One region of the Paraburkholderia sp. USG1 genome, then DNA from elsewhere that is predicted to be linked to it. Evidence: riboswitches for the same ligand, from Rfam matches in the RefSeq annotation. Region 1 holds a riboswitch; the other holds the start of a gene.

Region 1 (5,654 bases):
AGAACGCCGACTTTCTTGAAACCTGTTATCTGCTCCTGAAGGGCGAACTGCCCGACACCAGAGAGAAGCGTGCATTTGTCGAGGCAGTGACGAAGCACACCCTTGTCCACGAGCAGATGCATTTTTTCTTCCGCGGGTTTCGCCGGGACGCGCACCCGATGGCCATCCTCGTTGCCGCAGTCGGTGCGTTGTCGGCGTTCTATCACGATTCTCTGGATATCAACGATCCCGGACATCGCGAGGTGTCGGCGATCCGTCTGATCGCGAAGCTGCCGACGCTCGTCGCGATGGCCTACAAGTACACCGTAGGCCAGCCGTTCGTATATCCAGAGAATGACCTGTCATATAGCGCGAATTTCATGCGCATGATGTTCTCGAATCCGTGCGAGGAGTACAAGGTCAACGACGTGCTGGTGCGCGCGCTCGACCGTATCCTGATCCTGCACGCGGACCACGAGCAGAACGCGTCGACTTCAACGGTGCGTCTTGCCGGTTCGTCGGGCGCGAATCCGTTCGCCTGCATTGCGGCCGGCATCGCGTGTCTGTGGGGCCCGGCGCATGGCGGAGCGAACGAAGCCGCGCTGAACATGCTTGAGGAGATCGGCTCGGTCGACCACATCCCCGAATTCATCCAGCAGGTGAAGGACAGGAGCTCGGGCGTGAAGCTCATGGGCTTCGGTCACCGCGTGTACAAGAACTACGACCCGCGTGCAAAGCTGATGCGCGAGACGTGCCACGAAGTGCTCGAAGAGCTGGGCCTGCACGACGACCCGCTGTTCAAGCTCGCGATGGCGCTCGAAAAGATCGCGCTGGAAGACGACTACTTCGTGTCGCGCAAGCTGTACCCGAACGTGGACTTCTACTCGGGCATCGTGCAGCGCGCGCTGGGCATTCCGACGTCGATGTTCACCTGCATCTTCGCGATGGCGCGCACCGTGGGCTGGATCGCGCAGTGGAACGAAATGATTGCGGACCCCGAACAAAAGATCGGGCGGCCGCGTCAGCTCTTTATCGGCGAAGCCCTGCGAGAGGCGTTGCCGCTGGCAAGGCGTGGTTAGTCCGCGCGATTCAGGCTAATTCAGGAGGATCTGATGAGAACCGGGCGGGACCCGAAGTGGGCTGGCACACTGGCTTTACTCGATCTGTCGAGTTCACCGATAGGTCGTACCAGGAAACCGGGCGCTCCGGTCAGGCGTGCTACGGAAGCGGTGATCGGCGGTAGTAGTCTTCCGACCATCCGGCTGATTGATCGCATCGATGCGGAGACGGTGCTGCTGTCGTGGAGCGATCCCCGGGCCGGCTTTTGCGGCGAGCAGAAATGGAAGATCGGTGCTGCGAGACGGGCGGGCCCCTGCGTCGTCACGCGCATCCATGTCCGACGACGCGATCGCGTCTATCAACCAGCATTGCGCTGCGGACGTCGTCATGAAGGCGCAATGATCCTGCCTGACTGCATCGAGTGTGCGATGCCCGGTCAGCTCCTGGTGCCCGTTACGTTCGAGCCGGCCGCTGAAACAGCGATGATGTCCCTATAGGCGGCAAACCCAATCTGAGGAGAACGAGGTTGTCCGAGACATTCAAGGAAGTCCGCATGGAGAGCGACACGTTCGGTGAAATTGCCGTCCCGGCCGCGCGTCAATGGGGCGCGCAGACGCAGCGTTCGCTGCAGAATTTCTGCATCTCGACCGAGAAGCAGTCGCCTGAACTGATTGTCGCGCTCGCGCTGATCAAGCGCGCGGCCGCCGAGGTCAATCTGGAACTGGGCGTGCTGGACAGGACGAAGGCCGGCGCGATCGTCGCGGCGGCCGACGAAATCGTTGCCGGCAAGCATTCGGGCGAATTCCCGCTCGCGGTCTGGCAGACCGGCTCCGGCACGCAGACCAACATGAACCTGAACGAGGTGATCGCGAACCGCGCGAGCGAGCTGCTCGGCGGCGAGCGCGGCGAAGCGCGCAAGGTGCATCCGAACGACGACGTAAACCGTGGCCAGTCGTCGAACGACGTGTTTCCGACCGCGATGCACGTGGCCGCCGCACGCGCGTTGGTCGAGCATCTGCTGCCCGCACTGCAGGCGCTGCGCACGACGCTCGACCGCAAGGCGAACGCGTTTGCAGAGATCGTCAAGATCGGCCGCACGCACCTGCAGGACGCGACGCCGCTGACCCTCGGTCAGGAATTCTCCGGCTACGTCGCGCAGCTCGATCACGGGATCGAGCACGTCGAATCGGCGCTGCCGCATCTGTATCAGCTCGCGCTTGGCGGCACCGCGGTCGGCACCGGGCTGAACGCGCATCACCAGTTCGCCGACAAAGTCGCGGCCGCGATCGGCCGGCTGACGGGCCTGCCGTTCCTATCGGCGCCGAACAAGTTCGAGGTGATGGCCGCGGCCGATGCGCTGGTGTTCGCGCATGGTGCGCTGAAGACGGTCGCAGCAAGCCTGATGAAGATCGCGAATGACGTGCGCTGGCTCGCGAGCGGCCCGCGCTGCGGGCTCGGCGAACTGTCGATTCCCGAGAACGAGCCGGGCAGCTCGATCATGCCCGGCAAAGTGAACCCGACGCAGTCAGAAGCGGTGACGATGCTGTGTTGCCAGGTATTCGGCAACGACGTCGCGGTGAACTTCGGCGGCGCGAGCGGCAACTTCGAACTGAACGTATTTCGGCCGATGATCGCCCACAACGTGCTGCAATCGGTGCGTCTGCTCGCAGACGGCGCCCAGAGCTTCAACGATCACTGCGCGGTTGGCATCGAGCCGAACCGCTCGCGCATCGACACGCTGCTGAACGAATCGCTGATGCTGGTGACGGCGCTCAATCCGCACATCGGCTACGACAAGGCCGCGCAGATCGCAAAGAAGGCGCACAAGGATGGCACGACCCTGAAATCCGCCGCGTTGGCGCTCGGCCATGTGAGCGAACAACAGTTCGACGAGTGGGTGAAACCGCACGACATGGTTGGAACCAGCAGATGACAATCGTCCGCGTTGTTCTGTGCTCACCTGGGAGAGGGGTTATTGCGCCACCAACCAAAAGCCATTAAGCTCCCTTCAACGGAGATGGCATACCTCCGATAAGTGCCGGTCCAACCGGCTGATGATGCCTACAGGGCCCTGGATAGGGAACCCGTAGGCATATCTGCGGCGTTCTGCTGCCCAGGTTTGAGTTCTTCAAACCTATCTTCTTCTGCAAATCGACACCTGATTACCGCTGGCGCTTATATCCATGCCTCTGTCCGGATAGCACTCGTGCACGCCGGTCGTTTCCGTGGACCTTCGGGGCAGGTAAGGGATCAGCCCGCTGGGTAGCGAGCGATTAAAAGGCGAGCTCGATCGTATGCCCGGCGCGTGCGATTGCCTTTGGGGGAGTCGCCTGGAAGGCGGAGTCTGGCGTTGCGAGGAATGTATGAGCATCAAGCAAAAAAACGCAGGGCCTTATTCACTTGTCCTTGTCCGCCATGGCGAAACCGAGTGGAACGGGCAGGATCGTTTTACGGGTTGGACAGACATCGACCTGACTGAGCATGGCGCGCTGCAGGCACGCAAGGCCGGACAGGTTCTGGCCCGCGAGGGCTGGTCGTTCGATATGGCTTATACCTCCCTTCTCCGGCGCGCAATTCTCTCGCAATGGTTGATGCTTGAGGAGCTGAAACAAAGCTGGGTACCGCTGCAGCACGATTGGCGCCTGAATGGCCGGCATTACGGTGACCTGACCGGCAAGCTGCGCACGGAAGCCGCCAGGATCTATGGTCATCAGGAGGTGCTTCACTGGTGCCGCTCGTATTGCGGGCAGCCTCCCGCGATACCAGGCGGAGATGCGCGCGATGCCATTCTGGATCGTCGTTATGCGCATGTGTCGCCCTGGCGGCTGCCTCGTACCGAATCACTACGTGCGGTGGTAAGCCGCGTCAATGAGTTCTGGCTACAGGTCGTCCGGCCCGCGACTGTTTCCGGACAGCGGGTGATTGTTTGCGCGCATGGAAGCGTCATTCGTGCCCTGATCAAGATCCTCGATGGCATATCCGAATATGAAGCGGCCCAGTTGAACGTACCCAACGGCATACCGCTCATCTACTGGTTTGACCATGACATGAAACCGACCTGTCGATGTTATCTGGAAGTGGACAGTGCGGGCGATGTAGACCTTCCCGGCAGCCGCCGGCAGGCCTGCTAGCGCGAGCATGTCGCCCGATTTTGCGTGCATTCGGGGAGTGGGGAGTGAAAGTGATGCGTGGCAAAAACACAGGCAATGTCTGCTGTTGGCAAGGACGGCAGCGATCAGCGCAGGACGTGGCTCGGACACCCAACGTGGCGATGCGGTTGACCTGTCACCGCGCGTTGACTGCGTGCGCCGATTACGGCCTGACGAAATGCGGAAGGTAAGGCTGCTACTGGCGCGGGCGTTGCGCGTGATTGTGCTCAGACTGTTTCGCGTATCGGTACACATCGATCCAGCGACATGGGATCAGATCCGCAGCGGAAACGTCATCGTTTGTGCCAATCACGTTTCTCATCTCGACGGACTGATCGTCGCAATGGCGAGCCCGGTGCTGATGACGTATGCGATTGACACAAGCTATTCACGGGATGCCTGGTACGGCAGGGTGGGCCTTGCGCTGGGCGAGCGCCTGGGATTGTGCCGGGTTGTGCCGCTTGGGGCGAATGCGCCATTTGGGTTGAGACGGCTTCTGCAGGCACTCAGGCAGCAGCACGCCGTGATGATTTTTCCGACTGGCACCATCGTGCCCGGCGCGACCATCCGTCCGGGCGTGACATGGCTGCGGGCGCGTACTGGTGCGACCGTAGTGCAATTACAGATCCGGGGTGCCGAGAAAAGCCGGCTGTTTGCAAAGTGCGGTGCGCAGTGGTGGCCGCCCATCGCCATATCGGTGGCTGACGCAGCCGCATACCATTGTGGTCCGACGCAAGGCGCAGCGGAAGGTGCGATGACGATCGATACCGCCGGCGCAGCGCTTCAGGACGTGCCTTATGAAGCCGCGCATGACTAGAGCAACCGGCAACGCGTTGCATTTCGAAGAGTAAATCAGGGAGGACACTCATGCGTATCATCTTGACCCGACATGGGCAGGTAGAGGGAATTGATCCGCCGAGGTTCCGCGGACGTGCCCAGCTGGCGTTAACAGCATTGGGCCAGCGCCAGGCGCAGGCCCTGGCCAGCGCGGTTAGCGCGCGGTATGCGCCGACGATCATTTACACGAGTCCGCTTCAGCGATGCCGGGACACGGGTAACACGATAGCATCCGCCTGCTCGATCGAATCGCGCGTAGAACCCGGCCTTGACGACCTCGATTATGGCGAATGGCAATGGAAGACCTACGATGTCGCGCGTGCCCAGTTTCCGGCCCAGTTTGCGCTGTGGAAGTCCGCGCCGCAATGGATGCGATTTCCCGGCGGCGAATCGTTGCAGGCGCTGGCCTTGCGCACAGCCGACGTCATAAGGGAACTGCTTGGATCGCATGCGGGTGAGACGGTGGCGCTTGTCGCGCACGACAGCGTCAACCGGGTCATCCTCACGCAGGCACTTGAACTGCCATTGTCGGCCTACTGGCGACTGGAACAGGCGCCGTGTTGCATCAACGTGCTTGATATTGCGAAAGACGGGAGAGTGTGTGTCCGTCAGATTAACGAAACCGCACAT
Region 2 (13,523 bases), on a different contig from region 1:
CTCGGCTGGTGCCGTTGGTAGCGCGCATTGCGGCAAGGAGCAATCGCTGCCCAAGGAATTGAGTTTTTTCCGCATGGCAAGGTACGGTCTACCCGTGGCTGTCGATCCATGCGCGAGCCCATTCGAGTCCAGCCTGCTGCGCGCCCTCGTCAGTATCGAAAAAGCCAAGGACACCGGACGCTTCAATCACCCTGTTGTTTTGAGTAATGGTTCCGCTGGCAGCGTAAGGTCCAGGTCGATGCGGTTCCTCATGCTGCTGTATTGCATGTCCCCAGATGTTGTAGCCGTGGTAGGTTTCCGATTCCATTAACGCGACACCCCGACATAAGCCTGGCGGGAATCGACCCGCAGGATGTTCCCCTCAGGCGTGATCTGCCGCGGGATGTCTGTCAGATCAGGTGTTGCGGTTCGCGAATCCGCCGGGATTTCACGCTGTTTCGCAATCAACTTCGGCGCGGGCGCCCGAGCGCTTCGTGCATGATATTTCACGGTCCGCGAAGCACTGTGCCGATGTATCGACTGTTTATGCGACAGTTTGGCGGGCGGTGCGTCGGCCCGCGCCTCAGGCGGATTCCAGACTTCCACATAGCGTTCGCCTGCCGACACAGTAGAAACAACTGTCAGCAGCAGTGCGCCGAGGCCCAAGAATCGAAGCATGTCTTCTCCGTATTTTTCCAGTCGTTCCAAACCTTGCACGACTCACGGTTCCTACGCATGAGGCGCCGTCGCATGCGGCCACACGGCGGTCGCGCACCCAACACCGCGACGGAAGTCCGTGCGGGATACTGTACATTCATACAGGTATTTTGGCAAACAATGACATCGTCGTTGTCGCGCTCGCCAACCCGCTAATGACCAGGTTATCGGGAATGCGGCCTCGGGAATGCGGCCACGTCACTCCTTTCTCCGCTTCACGCTGCGTGCAGCAGTAATCCAGACGGACATAGACCTTGCGTCGATTCACGACGCGCCCTTGTAGGTCGCGACAAAGCCCGCGAGGTCTCCCCAGTTCGGCGAAGACAGCAATTCCGGATGATCCTGCTGAACTTTGAGCGCGACGCTACGAAAGGCTTGTGCACATGCCGAAAGGCCAACTGGCTGCGAAACGGGAGACGGTACAGGTGAGTTTCCCGGCATTGGCACATTCAGCCTGGGCGCAGGGCCCGGCGTTTTCATTTCGGAAAGGGCGGAACTGAGCTTCGAAAGTTGTGTGCGTGCACTGACCGGGGCGGAGTACGTGCCGCCGGCGTTGAATTTATCCGCGAGAAGCTGAAGGATCGACGTATGGTCCAGGTCGCCGGAAAAGACGCCGCCCGGCGTGACATAGGGCGAGATCAGGAATGCTGGTACCCGCAGCCCGGTAGTCTGAAACCGATATCCGGCAACGTCGGTCGGGATATCGAGGGGACTGACATGATCGAAGAACCCTCCATGCTCGTCGTACGTGACGATCATCAGCGTCTCATTCCATCGCTCTGACGTGGAAATCGTTTGATAGATGTCGGCGAGGAACGCTTGCCCTGGAGCAACGCCGGTAGGCGAATGGTCGTCATTCGGAGTCCGGTGTGGCCCGTCCGTGTATTCCGGTTCGATGAAAATGACTTGAGGCATGTTCGAACCGTTCGTCCAGTCTGCCTTGAAGCGCGAATACCGCCTGAACCTGCCGCCAATGCCATCCAACGGCAAGGCGAGCGACGTCACTATTTCGGGCAACCACTTGGGCATCAGGCTGAAGAACGGGAAAAATCCTCCCGACTGGTAGACACACCAGCTTGTGGCGTGTGCGGTCAGCCAGTCATATACCAGGGACTGCTGTGGGAGAAAACCAGAAACGTTGTCGCTAATCGCACTCTCTCCCGACATGGCCATCAGGCGATTGGCCTGGGTTCCGGTCGGAAGCGGCGCAAACCAGCTATCGCAAATCGTGAAATGGTTTGCGAAGAAATCGTAAACAGGCAGCGCATCGGCGGTGTAATAGCCCATTACCATCGAGAGATCGGCTGGCGCAGGGTGTCGTGCCGCGTAGCTTGCAACGAACCCACCCAGTTCGGGGCAGCCTCCACTCGCGCACGGCGTGTTTATTTGTATCGAAATCGGCGTGCGGTCGTGCGGAGGGTCGGGGATCAGTTGGGTCGCCGGCGAGAGAGCATGGATCGCATATGTCCTGTCGTCGTAAAGATTCGCGAAATTCTGCTGCCACGCGGGGTCGGCAGAGAGTCCGTTGACGTCTTTTCCGTCGAGGCTCAGATAACCGAGAACATGGTCGAACGACCGGTTCTCCATCATGACGATGATGATGGTTTTAATGTTGTCCATTGACATGCTGCCTCCGTACAACGGCATCACAGCGACCATGTCGCCTGCCAGGTTCGCGCCCCGCAGGAAACTACGGGAGCGCGACACTGCAGACCTCCTGACGCGAACCTGTCTCCTGCATTGGCGGCTTGCAGCGCGAGCCGGGATCGGATAGCTCAAATACTCGTTGCAGAAGAGCCGCACTTTCAACGCAGGCTCTATACCAGAGTCTTGCTTCCGGCTAGACGTTAAGGCTAGTTCACGTTACATCGCCGTTCAACTTCAGTTCTCGCTGAAGGCAAGTTGTTCCCGCTTCGCTCGATCCAATAGGCCTTTGCGAACCCGACTGATGGCAAGCCGTAGGAAGTCGGGTGGATCGGAGGAGAGGAGCATCCGCGCCTGGAGTGGCGCGGCGCGTGGCGCTTTCAGCGCGACAGCAACGACACCGTTGCGATGCCGAGAATGGTCATCACGAGCGACGCACCCACATGAATCACGATCTCGCCCGCAGCCCAGCCGAGCCGGCCGTCCTGCAACCGCTGCACGACTTCCGCTGAAAAAGTCGAGAAGGTCGACAGACCGCCCATCAAGCCGGTGATGACGAAGAGCCGCCATTCCGGTGCGAGCTGCGGCGCCCGCGCAAACCCTGCGACGGCGACGCCGATGACGTAGCCGGCAATCACGTTGGCGGCGAAAGTGCCGAGCGGCAAGCCGCTGAACAGGCCGTTCAGGCGGATGCCCAGAAACCAGCGAAACAACGAACCGAGCGCGCCGCCGATTCCGACGGCGAGAATGGACCAATACATGGGAGGCCTGGCAAAACCGGGGGTGTCGACAAACCGGGCTGAGCATGGAGCGCGATGCTGCGTCCGCAATCATCCGGGCGAGCAGGCATCATCAGCCACAAGGGCGGTTAAAGGAGAATGCCATCTCCAGCGCAGGAGTCTAACACCGGCGAGGGCATGTGGGGACAGTTCGGCGTGGGCGCGGACAGCCCGCCGGCCCGCGCTGTCCGCCCGGATCCGGCATGCCCGGTGGCGAGGCGCACGTGCGGGAGCCGGAGCCGCCAGTGCGCTCATGCGAAGCAAAACCGCCGCCGAAGCTTTCTTACTCGGGTGTCGCCGAAATCTTGTGGATCGACAGGTCGGCGCCGTTGTACTCGTCTTCCTGGTCGAGCCGCAGGCCCACTGTCAGCCGGATCGCGCCGTACACGAGCGCGCCGCCGAGCGTCGCCACCACAATCCCGCCCAGCGTGCCGACCAGTTGCGCCCCGAACGACACGCCACCCATGCCGCCGAGCGCGCGCAGGCCGAAGATGCCCGCCGCGAGGCCGCCCCACGCGCCGCACAGACCGTGCAAGGGCCATACGCCCAGCACGTCGTCGATGCGCCAGCGGTTCTGCACGCAGGTGAACATATAAACGAAAAGCACGCCGGCAATGCCACCCGTCACCAGCGCGCCGAGCGGATGCATGATGTCGGAGCCGGCGCAGACCGCCACCAGTCCGGCAAGCGGCCCGTTGTAGGTGAATCCGGGGTCGTTGCGGCCGGCGAGCCACGCGGTCAGGGTGCCCCCCACCATCGCCATCAGCGAATTGACGGCGACGAGGCCGCTGATCTTGTCGACGGTCTGCGCGCTCATCACATTGAAGCCGAACCAGCCGACCGCCAGCACCCACGCGCCCAGCGCGAGGAACGGAATATTCGACGGCGGATGCGCGGCGATGCCCCCGTCGCGGTGGTAGCGCCCGTGGCGCGCGCCCAGCAACAATACCGCCGGCAGGGCGACCCAGCCGCCGAACGCATGCACGACCACCGAGCCGGCGAAGTCATGGAACTGCGCGCCGAACACCTCGGCGAGCCAGTTCTGGATGCCGAAGCGGCCGTTCCACGCGATCCCTTCGAAGAACGGGTAGATGAAGCCGACCAGCACGAACGTCGCGAAGAGTTGCGGATTGAATTTCGAGCGCTCGGCGATGCCGCCCGAGACGATCGCGGGAATCGCGGCGGCGAAGGTCAGCAGGAAGAAGAAGCGCACCAGCGCATAGCCGTTGTGTGCCGCCAGCGACTCGGCGCTGCCGAAGAACTGCACGCCGTAGGCGATCGCGTAGCCGATAAAGAAGTAGGCGATCGTCGAGACCGAGAAATCCACCAGAATCTTGACCAGTGCATTGACCTGGTTCTTTTTGCGCACCGTGCCGAGTTCGAGAAAGGCGAACCCAGCGTGCATCGCCAGCACCATGGCGGCGCCGAGTAAGAGGAAGAGGGTATCGGTGCCGGTTTTAAGACTTTCCATCGATGTGTCCTGCTGATGACAAAAAAGCGGGCAATGAATGCAAGAAGCGGGCCAAAGTTGTGCCAAAACGCGTCGATACGGTGCAGTTCGGCACCGGGATGGGATTGGTTGGGTGCTTTGTTAAATGCTGCGGACACGCCTTTGCACATTTTTGCGGCTTTAGCCGGCACAGTTAGTGTGCATAACGTCGTAACCAAGGGCGGAGCGAACCAAAAATGGGCAAAATATTCGATTTCATTTACGTTTAATTCAAAACCCTAACGTGGGGCCGACATTCATCCGGCATTCTTTTGCGGCAAATGCCTGGTCAATGGCGTGCCCTCTTTGTTTTCCTGGGTAATCGCCGACATAATGTGCCGTCCCCGAGCATGATCTGCCGGCCACCGACCTCCAGTGCGCACGCATGAGACTGACCACCAAAGGCCTGTTGCTGATCGCGATTCCGGCCGTCTTCGAACTGGCGCTGTTGTCCGGGCTGGTCAAGGCCCAGTCGGACGCGGCGCAGGCGGAGCGCTGGGCCATCCATAGCCAGGACGTGCTGCGTCAGACCACCGCGATTCTCGACCCGGTGCTGGGCGAGTCCGTGGCGCTGCGCGGGGCGGTGCTCGCCAACGACGCCCATTTCGCCACACCGGTAACGGTGTGGATGGACGTCGACCGGCGCATCGACCAACTGGCCGATCTGGTCGCCGACAATCCGGCGCAGGTCGAACGCGTGGTTCAGGTGCGCCAGGCGGTGCAGGCCTACCGGCAATGGTCCGACCGCGTTCAGGACATGCTGCATTCCGGCCGGCGGCGCGACGTGCTTGCGCGCTTTCGCGATCTCGCGCCGACCGACGTGCTCGACCGGTTTCGTCAGCAGCTCGCCGCATTCCAGGCCGAGGAGCGGCGTCTCGACACGCTCCGCTCGAATGCCGCCGACGCCGCGCGCGAGCGGCAGCAAACCCTGGTGGTCGCGGCGGTGCTCGGCTCGTTGCTGTTCGTCGCGCTGGCCGTCTGGTTGTTCACGCGCGGTGTGCGCGGCCGGCTCGCGCTCCTTGCCGATAACGCCGGGCGTCTCGCGGGCAACGAACCGCTGGCGCCGATCGGTCCGGGACGCGATGAAATCGCCCGCCTCGATCTGACCTTGCACGAGACGAGCCGCCGCCTGCTCGAAGCCGAGCGCATCCAGGCGCGCTTCCAGGCCGATCTGGCGCGCCGCACCGGCGAACTCGCGCGCATCAACGAGACCTTGCGTCAGCAGACTCAGGAAAACGAAATGTTCATTTACAGCGTGTCGCACGATCTGCGCGCGCCGCTGGTGAACCTGCAAGGCTTCTCAAAGGAGCTGATTCGCGCGTGCGACGAACTGCGCGTCGCGGTGCGCGAGTCGTCGCTCGCGGCCGGCACGCGGCAGCGCATCGAACGGGTGGTCGACGAGGATATCGGCGAAGCGCTGCACTATCTGCAGACGGCGGTGCTGCGCGCCTCGCACATCATCGACGCGCTGTTGCGGCTGTCGCGCGTGGGCCGGGTGGAGTACCGGCAGCAGAAGGTCGAGGTGCGCGATATCGTGCCGCGCGTGATCGATGCGATGCAAGGCTCGATCCGGGCGCGGCGCGCTCACGTCCACGTGCACGAATTGCCTGCGGTATGGGGCGACCCTACCGCGCTGGAACAGGTGTTCGCGAATCTGATCGGCAACGCGGTGAATTACCTGGATCCGTCACGGGAGGGCAGGATCGAGATCGGTACGACGCCGGCGCCGCCGGGCGTGCATTCGCTGCGGATCTTCTATGTGAGGGACAACGGCCTGGGCATTCCGGCGGTTGCCTTGCCGCGGCTATTCAACGCCTTTCAGCGGTTGCACGGCAATGTGGCGGCCGGCGAGGGCATCGGCCTCGCGCTCGTGCGCCGCGTGGTGGAGCGGCACGGCGGGCGCGTGTGGGCGGAGTCGAAAGAAGGCGTGGGCACGACGTTCTATCTGTCGCTGCCTGAAGCCGACGCGCGGATCGCGCAACTGGCTGCCGGTACGCAAGGGCCGCCGACGGCGCCCGGTGTTCAGGCCGCTCGCGACGCCCGCCCGGCCCTGGAGGAGCGTGATCGAAAGAGCGGCAGCAGCAGTGGCAGCAGCAGCGCCGCCGCGCATGCCGCCGATGCCAAGCCCGGCATCAGTACGCCTTAGCTCGGTTACGACGCGGTAAAGAGACGACGCGGTTTGAGCAACTGCCTGCCGCGAATCGACCAGTAGCAGCCGCAAGCGATGAGTACGGCGATACCCGCCATGAGCTGGAGGGGCGTGGGGCGCACGCCGTGTATTCCGTTCAGTGCAAAAAGGCCGCGCGCGACGAGCAGCAGCGCCGCCCACATCGACCACGCGGCCTGAACCAGCATGCGCATGCCGGCCAGACGTCGCGCGCGATTTTCACTCGACCAGTTGGCCGGCCCGCGTCCGCAGAAAAAGGCAATTGTCAGCAGCACGACGGCGAGAATCACGATCCAGTCGGTCAGTTCCATTGAAAACACTCCCAAGTCAGCCGGCGACTATAGGAAAGGCTTCCGTTGCAAACTATCGGACTAGTCTCAAATGGGATGAGTTTTGACGAGCGCGGGTTGCCGCAAGGGCAGGGCGCTCGCCGGTATGGATCAGGCAGAAGGGATCAGAGCTCGATGCGTGTACCGAGCAGCACGAGGAATTGGCGCAGCCACTCGGGATGCGCGGGCCACGCCGGGGCGGTGACGAAATTGGCGTCGGTGATCGCGGCGTCGACGGGAATGTCGGCGTATTCGCCGCCCGCCATTTTCACTTCGGGCGCGCAGGCCGGGTAGGCCGAAATGCGCTTGCCGCGGATCACGTCGGCGGCGGCCAGCATTTGCGCGGCGTGACAGATGGCGGCGATCGGCTTGCCCGCTTCGGCGAATTGCCGCACGACTTCGATTACCTTGGGATTGAGCCGCAGATATTCCGGCGCGCGGCCGCCTGCTATCGCCAGCGCGTCGTATTGGCGCGGATCGGCGTCTTCGAAGGTGGCGTTGAGCGTGAATTGATGGCCGGGTTTTTCCGTATAGGTCTGATCGCCTTCGAAATCGTGAATCGCGGTCTTGATCCGGTCACCGGCCTTCTTGTTCGGGCAGACTGCGTCGACCACATGGCCAACTGCCTGCAGCGCCTGAAACGGCACCATCGTTTCGTAATCCTCGGCGAAGTCGCCGGTCAGAAACAGAATTTTCTTTGCCGCCATCGTATGCCTCCAATTGATCAACGGAACACAGCGAATGCGTCATTGACGCACCTATAAGCTCAAGCAGTCTACTCCACTACGTTTGACAGAACCGCGACGGATCACGCAATGGATACGATCGAATGGCGCTCGCGCCCGGTGTCCCTGAACTCGACGCCCACATGGGCCTGAGCGCATAACGCGGTTTCGGGCGAGCGGGCTTCGAGGCTTCACCGATGAGCGTACCGGGAAGCTTGCTGAAGAGCGCGTGCAGCACAACGGCGTATCATTGGCGCGTTTTCGCATGCGGAAGCCGCTCGACGCGGCTCACACTGAAATATGACTTTACCTATCCATTCATCTTTGTTGCGCCGTGCCGCGTTCGTGGCCGTCGTGTTCGGCGGCCTCGCCGCCTGTCAGAAGAACGACGCGTCCGCGGGCCAGGTCGCCGGCAAGCTCAACGACGCGGCCCAGGTCGCCGGTCAGAAGCTCGATCAGGCGGCCAGCTACGTCGGCCAGCAGGTCGACGCGACCAAATCCGCCGCGCAGCAGAATCTCGAATCCGCTTCCGCGCCGTCGATCAGGATCGACCCCAGCGCGCTCGCTTCGACCGCGCAGGCGAATCTGCAGAGTGCGGCGAGCGCCACCAATGCGCAACTCGGCAAGGCCGCGTCGCTCACCGGCCAGAGCCTCGAATCGGCCGGGCGCAAGCTCCAGGAGTGGTCGGCGCAGAGCTCGGCGTCGTCGGCGAACGCGTCGGCTTCGTCCTCGGGCGAGTCGAGCGACGCGCAAAAGCAGATGGACAAGTGATATGCCGGCCGGACCGCATGGCCGTTTGACAGCCGGATTAAATGTAATTACTATGGTTACATATTGTCGTTGCCGGACGGGTTTACTGTGAACACGAGTAGCCGGTTTGCATTTGCGGTGCATGTGCTCGCGCTGCTGTCGTTGCAGGGGGGCGTGCCGCTTTCGTCGGAAATGATCGCGGGCAGCGTGAACACGAATCCCGCGCTGATCCGCCGGCTTCTGACCATGCTGGCGGAAGCGGGCCTCACCACTTCGCAACTGGGAGCGGGCGGCGGGGCGCTGCTGGCACGGGCGCCTGAACACATCTCCCTGCTCGAGGTGTATCGTGCGGTGGATGACGCGCAGTTATTCGCATTGCATCGCGAGGAGCCGAATCCGGCGTGCATGGTCGGGCGCAACATTCAGGGCGTGTTGCGCGGCATCATCGACGAAGCGCAGCAGGCTATGGAGGCTTCGCTCGGCGCGCGTACGCTGGCCGACGCCACAGCCGACGTGGTGCGCGCCGAAAAGCTGCGCGAACGCAAGAAACGCTCGCACGGGTGAGGTAGCAAAAAGGCAGCAGGAAAGCAGGAAGAAAGGGGCGCGTGCCGGTCAATCGAAACACGCGCTTCTCGACGAACGGGGGCTCATGCCCCTCTTTTTTCCCGGTTATATGTAATCAATATGGTTACATATATATCAATGAAGGAGCATTGAAAATGAGCAAACAGTTGAAGATCGCGTTGTTCGGCGCCACCGGCATGATTGGTTCGCGGGTTGCCGCGGAAGCCGCTCGCCGCGGGCATCAGGTGACGGCGCTGGCGCGCAATCCGGCGCGCGTGCCGGCCGGTGTGGCGAATCTGAAAGCGGCGCAAGCCGATCTGCTCGACGCCGCAAGCGTGGGCGCGGCGGTGCGCGGTCACGACTTGGTGGCGAGCGCCTATGCGCCGCCGCAGGACGACCTCGCGGCGCTCTGCAAGGCCACCCGTGCGCTCGTCGAAGGCGTGCGCGCGGCGGGCCTGAAGCGCCTCGTCGTGGTGGGCGGCGCGGGTTCGCTCGAAGTGGCGCCGGGCAAGCAACTAGTCGATGCGGAAGGCTTCCCGGATGCCTACAAGGCGATCGCGCTCGCGCATCGGGACGCGTTCGCTTACTACCGCGGCGTCACCGACCTCGACTGGACCTTCTTCGCCCCGGCCGCGCTGATCGCACCGGGCGAGCGCACGGGAAAATTCCGCACGGGCGCCAACACTTTGCTGACCGACGCCGAGGGCGATAGCCGCATTTCCGCGGAAGATTTCGCAATCGCTTTCGTCGATGAACTGGAGCAAGGCCATTTCGTCCGTCAGATCGCGACGGCCGCTTATTGAGCCCGAAACGAGGCTGAGTGGGGCGCGCGCGGTCTTCCATGCGGGCAGGCCGCGCAAGCGTCCTAACATTCGGTTACGCATGTCAGGTTGCTCTGGTTGAAACTGCGGCTACACTGGCGTCTCCCGTTTTCCTACGGATTGCCATGCAGTCATGCCCGTTGCGGCGTGAGTCCGGGGCTGCGCCGTTCAACGGCGGGCAGCCGGCGACTCACGCCGCCTTCCACTTTTCCCCTTGCCGTAGCGAGCGCGACGCGCGCCGCGCCGTGCGCCCGCCACTCGCGGCGCGGCTTGGCGCATGGGCCGCAGCGCTTTGCGCCGCGCTGATCCTGTGCCTTGGCGGGATGCCCGCGAATGCGCTTGCAGCCGGCGCGGCCACCGGCACGCCGGTTATTCCGGCCCTGCAGAGTCTGATCAACAGCGCGACGGTGACCGCGGCGCCCGCGTCTCCTGCTTCAGGCGCATCGGCGGCGGAGGCGGCGTCCGCGCCCTCGCCGGCGAGTCAGGCGGAGCTGGCGCGTTCGCTCGACAGCGTGATCTCCACGCTCGACAACGACCGGCAACGCACCGCGCTCGTCGCCCAGCTCAAAAAACTGCGCGACGTCTCGCAGAACGTCGCGCCGGCCGCGCCCGTGCAACCGAGTCCTGGCTTGCTCGGCGCGATCGCGTCCGGCATTGCGTCGTTCGAATCCGACGTGCATCAAGGGCGCACGCCGGTCCGCTATTGGGGCGGACGCTTCAATGCCGCCGGCAACGAGCTCTACACGATCATTTCGGGGCAGGGGCACGAGAGCTTCGGCCGCATTGTGTTCTCGATGATTGCGATGCTGGCGGGCTGGGGCGCGTGCGCCGGCGCGCTGATCTACGTGCAGCACCGGTTGTACCGGCGCTTCGGCATCGTCATGGGGCTCAATCCGAACCCCACCACGCGCGAGTTGCTGATCTTCGCGCTGCGCCGCGTCGGGCCGTGGATCATCGCCTTTCTCGCCGCGCTGCTGTTCGTGCGCGCCATGCCCGACGCGCTCGGCCGCACGCTCGGCATGGTGGTTGCCTATGCGATCGTTGCGGGTGCGGTGTTCTCGGCGATCTGTCTGATCATGTTTTCGCTGTTCGGCTCGGGGCATCGGCGGATCGCCGTGCGTCTGCTGATCGATCATGCGCGGCGCGTGCTGTTCGTGGTCGGCGTGTGCGGCGCGCTCGGCGACGCCGCCGTCAATTACGACGTCGCGCATCAGCTCGGGCCGAATCTCGCCGCATTGATTTCGACCGCGGCCAACATGACGGCCGCCGTCCTCACCGGCTACTTCGCGCTCGCGTTTCGCCGGCCGGTCGCGCACCTGATCCGCAACCGGCCCTACGAGCAGCGCACCACCCACAAGGCCGCGACCGACGCCTTCGACGTGCTCGCCGCGCTGTGGCACGTGCCCGTGCTGGTGCTCGCCACCGCGTCGGTGGTTGCCACGCTCGGCGGCTCGGGTTCGAACGAAAACGTGCTGCAGATCTCGGTGGTGACCGCGCTGCTGCTGGTGCTGGCCTTTTTCGTGTCGGCCATCGTGTTGCGCCTGACGCGTCCGCGCAGCGCGCGCACGCGGCGCCGCTCGCCGTATCTGACGCGCCTGCTGCGTTTTTTCGGCACGCTGGTCACGCTGTTTGTCTGGTTGTTTTTCTTTGAACTCGCGGCGCGTTTGTGGGGCGTCTCGCTGGCTGCGGTGGTCGAAGAAAACGTGGCGGCGCGCGGCATCGCGCATGCGGTGACGGCGATCATCGCCACCGTGTTCATTGCGTGGCTGCTGTGGATTCTGGTCGATACCGCGATCACGGAAGCGCTCAATCCGGGGGGGCCGCGCAACAAGTCGCGCGTGCCGAGCATGCGCGCCCGCACCATGCTGCCGCTGTTGCGCAACGTGCTGCTCGTCACGATCATGACCATCGCCGGCATCGTGACGGCGGCCAATCTCGGCATCAATGTCACGCCGCTGCTGGCGGGCGCCGGCGTGATCGGCCTCGCGATCGGCTTCGGCGCCCAGTCGCTCGTGACCGACCTGATCACGGGGCTGTTCATCATCATCGAAGACACGATTTCGGTGGGCGACTGGATCGACGTGGACGGCGGCCACGCGGGCACGGTCGAGCATCTGTCGATCCGCACAGTGCGGCTGCGCGACGGGCAAGGCGCGATTCACGCGATTCCGTTCTCGCAGATCAAGATCGTCAAGAACCTGTCGCGCGATTTCGCGTATGCGGTGTTCGAGGTGCGCATGTCGTTCTCTACCGACGTCGATGAGATCACGCAGTTGATCCGTGAGGTCGGCGCCGATCTGATGGCCGATTTCCGTTACCGGCGCGAGATGCTCGGACCGATCGAGGTGTGGGGACTGGACCGTTTCGATCCGAACTGGATGGTCGTGAAAGGACAGATCAAGACGCGGCCGCTGCAGCAATGGAGCGTGGCGCGCGCGTTCAATCTGCGTCTCAAGCGCAAGATGGACGAAGCGGGCATCGAGATTCCGGTGCCGCAGATGCGCGTGTATACGTCGTCGAAGGATAGCGAAGGGCAGCCTTTGCAGGACGACGAGATGTCGGGGTTGGGCCCGCGTGGACATGCCGAGAGTCAGCCGGGGACGTCGGCGTCCGCATCGGCGGCGCGGGCCGTGCATCCGCCGCTTGCGGTGGCGCGCGACGTGTCGCACGAACCACGGCCGGCGCCGCCGCCGACCGGGCAGACAGCGCCGGTTCCACCGCAGATTCCTACAGCCGGCGAGGCGGGCGGGAAGACCTAGCTGCGGGCGTCGTGACCACAGTCGGCAACGCGCACCACGTCGTTGACGTGCGTCGCGATCTGCGCACCCGCGACGCCGTAAATATGCAGCGAGACGGCAGGCTCGTCGCTGCGATTGCCCAGTTGATGAATCCCGCCACGGCCGCCTCGCACGAACGACACGGCGCCCCGATTGCGTGCTTGTGTGCGCGTGGCGCTCGCGCAGTGCCGTGCGCCGTTCCACTCGAATACCGTTTCGCTCAGCGTGCCTTCCATCACCGCGTAGCCGCACCATGTGTGATGCGCGTGCACGGGGCTTGCCTGCTGCGGCAGCCACACCAGCGCGGCGATCGCATAGCGGCCGTACGGGTCCGCAGCCAGCAGATGACGCCGGTACTTCTCCGCCGAGCCTTCGCGCTGCGCTGCCGTGAGCAGGTCGGGATTCGCCGCCGCGTCCGCGAGCGCAATGCGCATGCTGCGCGCGAAGAAGGCTGACTCAGACGGTTCCGGAGATGGCCCGCAGGCTTCGAACATCGCATCCAGGGCATCGCACAGGCGCGCGAGGGGCGCGTTGCGCGCGCCGTACAACAGCATGTCGGCCCGATCGCGCGAGGCGGTCTGAGGCGCTCTGGCGGACTGCGACTGTTGGACTGGGAAACGCGTCGGTGACGCTGTGTGAAAGTCTTGGCTCATGGTCGTTGGGCGGTCGCCGGGGCTGCTTGTCGGTTATTTTCGGATAGCGATATTTATACCGGTTTGCCCAGAGAAAGAGTTTCCATATAATTCCCCCTGGAATCGGAAAAGTAGAATAATTTCCTATGG

Evidence for each region. A riboswitch is a leader RNA that binds a small molecule or an ion and turns the genes downstream of it on or off. The one in region 1 is predicted to bind fluoride.
Region 2: it holds a riboswitch for fluoride, as region 1 does, so the genes downstream of both, crcB (fluoride efflux transporter CrcB) here and NE850_RS00285 (2,3-bisphosphoglycerate-dependent phosphoglycerate mutase) in region 1, are expected to answer to the same signal.

What each region holds. Positions count from the first base shown of each region.
Region 1 covers NZ_JAMWXW010000001.1:58,532-64,185, reverse strand. The annotation lists gene gltA (citrate synthase) at 1-1,058, shown strand, start outside; gene NE850_RS00295 (DUF3331 domain-containing protein) at 1,092-1,535, shown strand; gene fumC (class II fumarate hydratase) at 1,592-2,971, shown strand; fluoride riboswitch at 3,043-3,109, shown strand; gene NE850_RS00285 (2,3-bisphosphoglycerate-dependent phosphoglycerate mutase) at 3,402-4,169, shown strand; gene NE850_RS00280 (1-acyl-sn-glycerol-3-phosphate acyltransferase) at 4,177-5,004, shown strand; gene NE850_RS00275 (histidine phosphatase family protein) at 5,055-5,654, shown strand, end outside.
Region 2 covers NZ_JAMWXW010000011.1:219,634-233,156, forward strand. The annotation lists gene NE850_RS17005 (superinfection immunity protein) at 1-62, shown strand, start outside; gene NE850_RS17010 (hypothetical protein) at 89-307, opposite strand; gene NE850_RS17015 (hypothetical protein) at 307-696, opposite strand; gene NE850_RS17020 (alkaline phosphatase family protein) at 961-2,316, opposite strand; gene crcB (fluoride efflux transporter CrcB) at 2,721-3,101, opposite strand; fluoride riboswitch at 3,177-3,238, opposite strand; gene NE850_RS17030 (ammonium transporter) at 3,403-4,590, opposite strand; gene NE850_RS17035 (ATP-binding protein) at 4,994-6,754, shown strand; gene NE850_RS17040 (hypothetical protein) at 6,760-7,086, opposite strand; gene NE850_RS17045 (DJ-1/PfpI family protein) at 7,230-7,811, opposite strand; gene NE850_RS17050 (hypothetical protein) at 8,130-8,600, shown strand; gene NE850_RS17055 (Rrf2 family transcriptional regulator) at 8,688-9,143, shown strand; gene NE850_RS17060 (NAD(P)-dependent oxidoreductase) at 9,299-9,946, shown strand; gene NE850_RS17065 (mechanosensitive ion channel domain-containing protein) at 10,090-12,723, shown strand; gene NE850_RS17070 (cysteine dioxygenase family protein) at 12,720-13,295, opposite strand.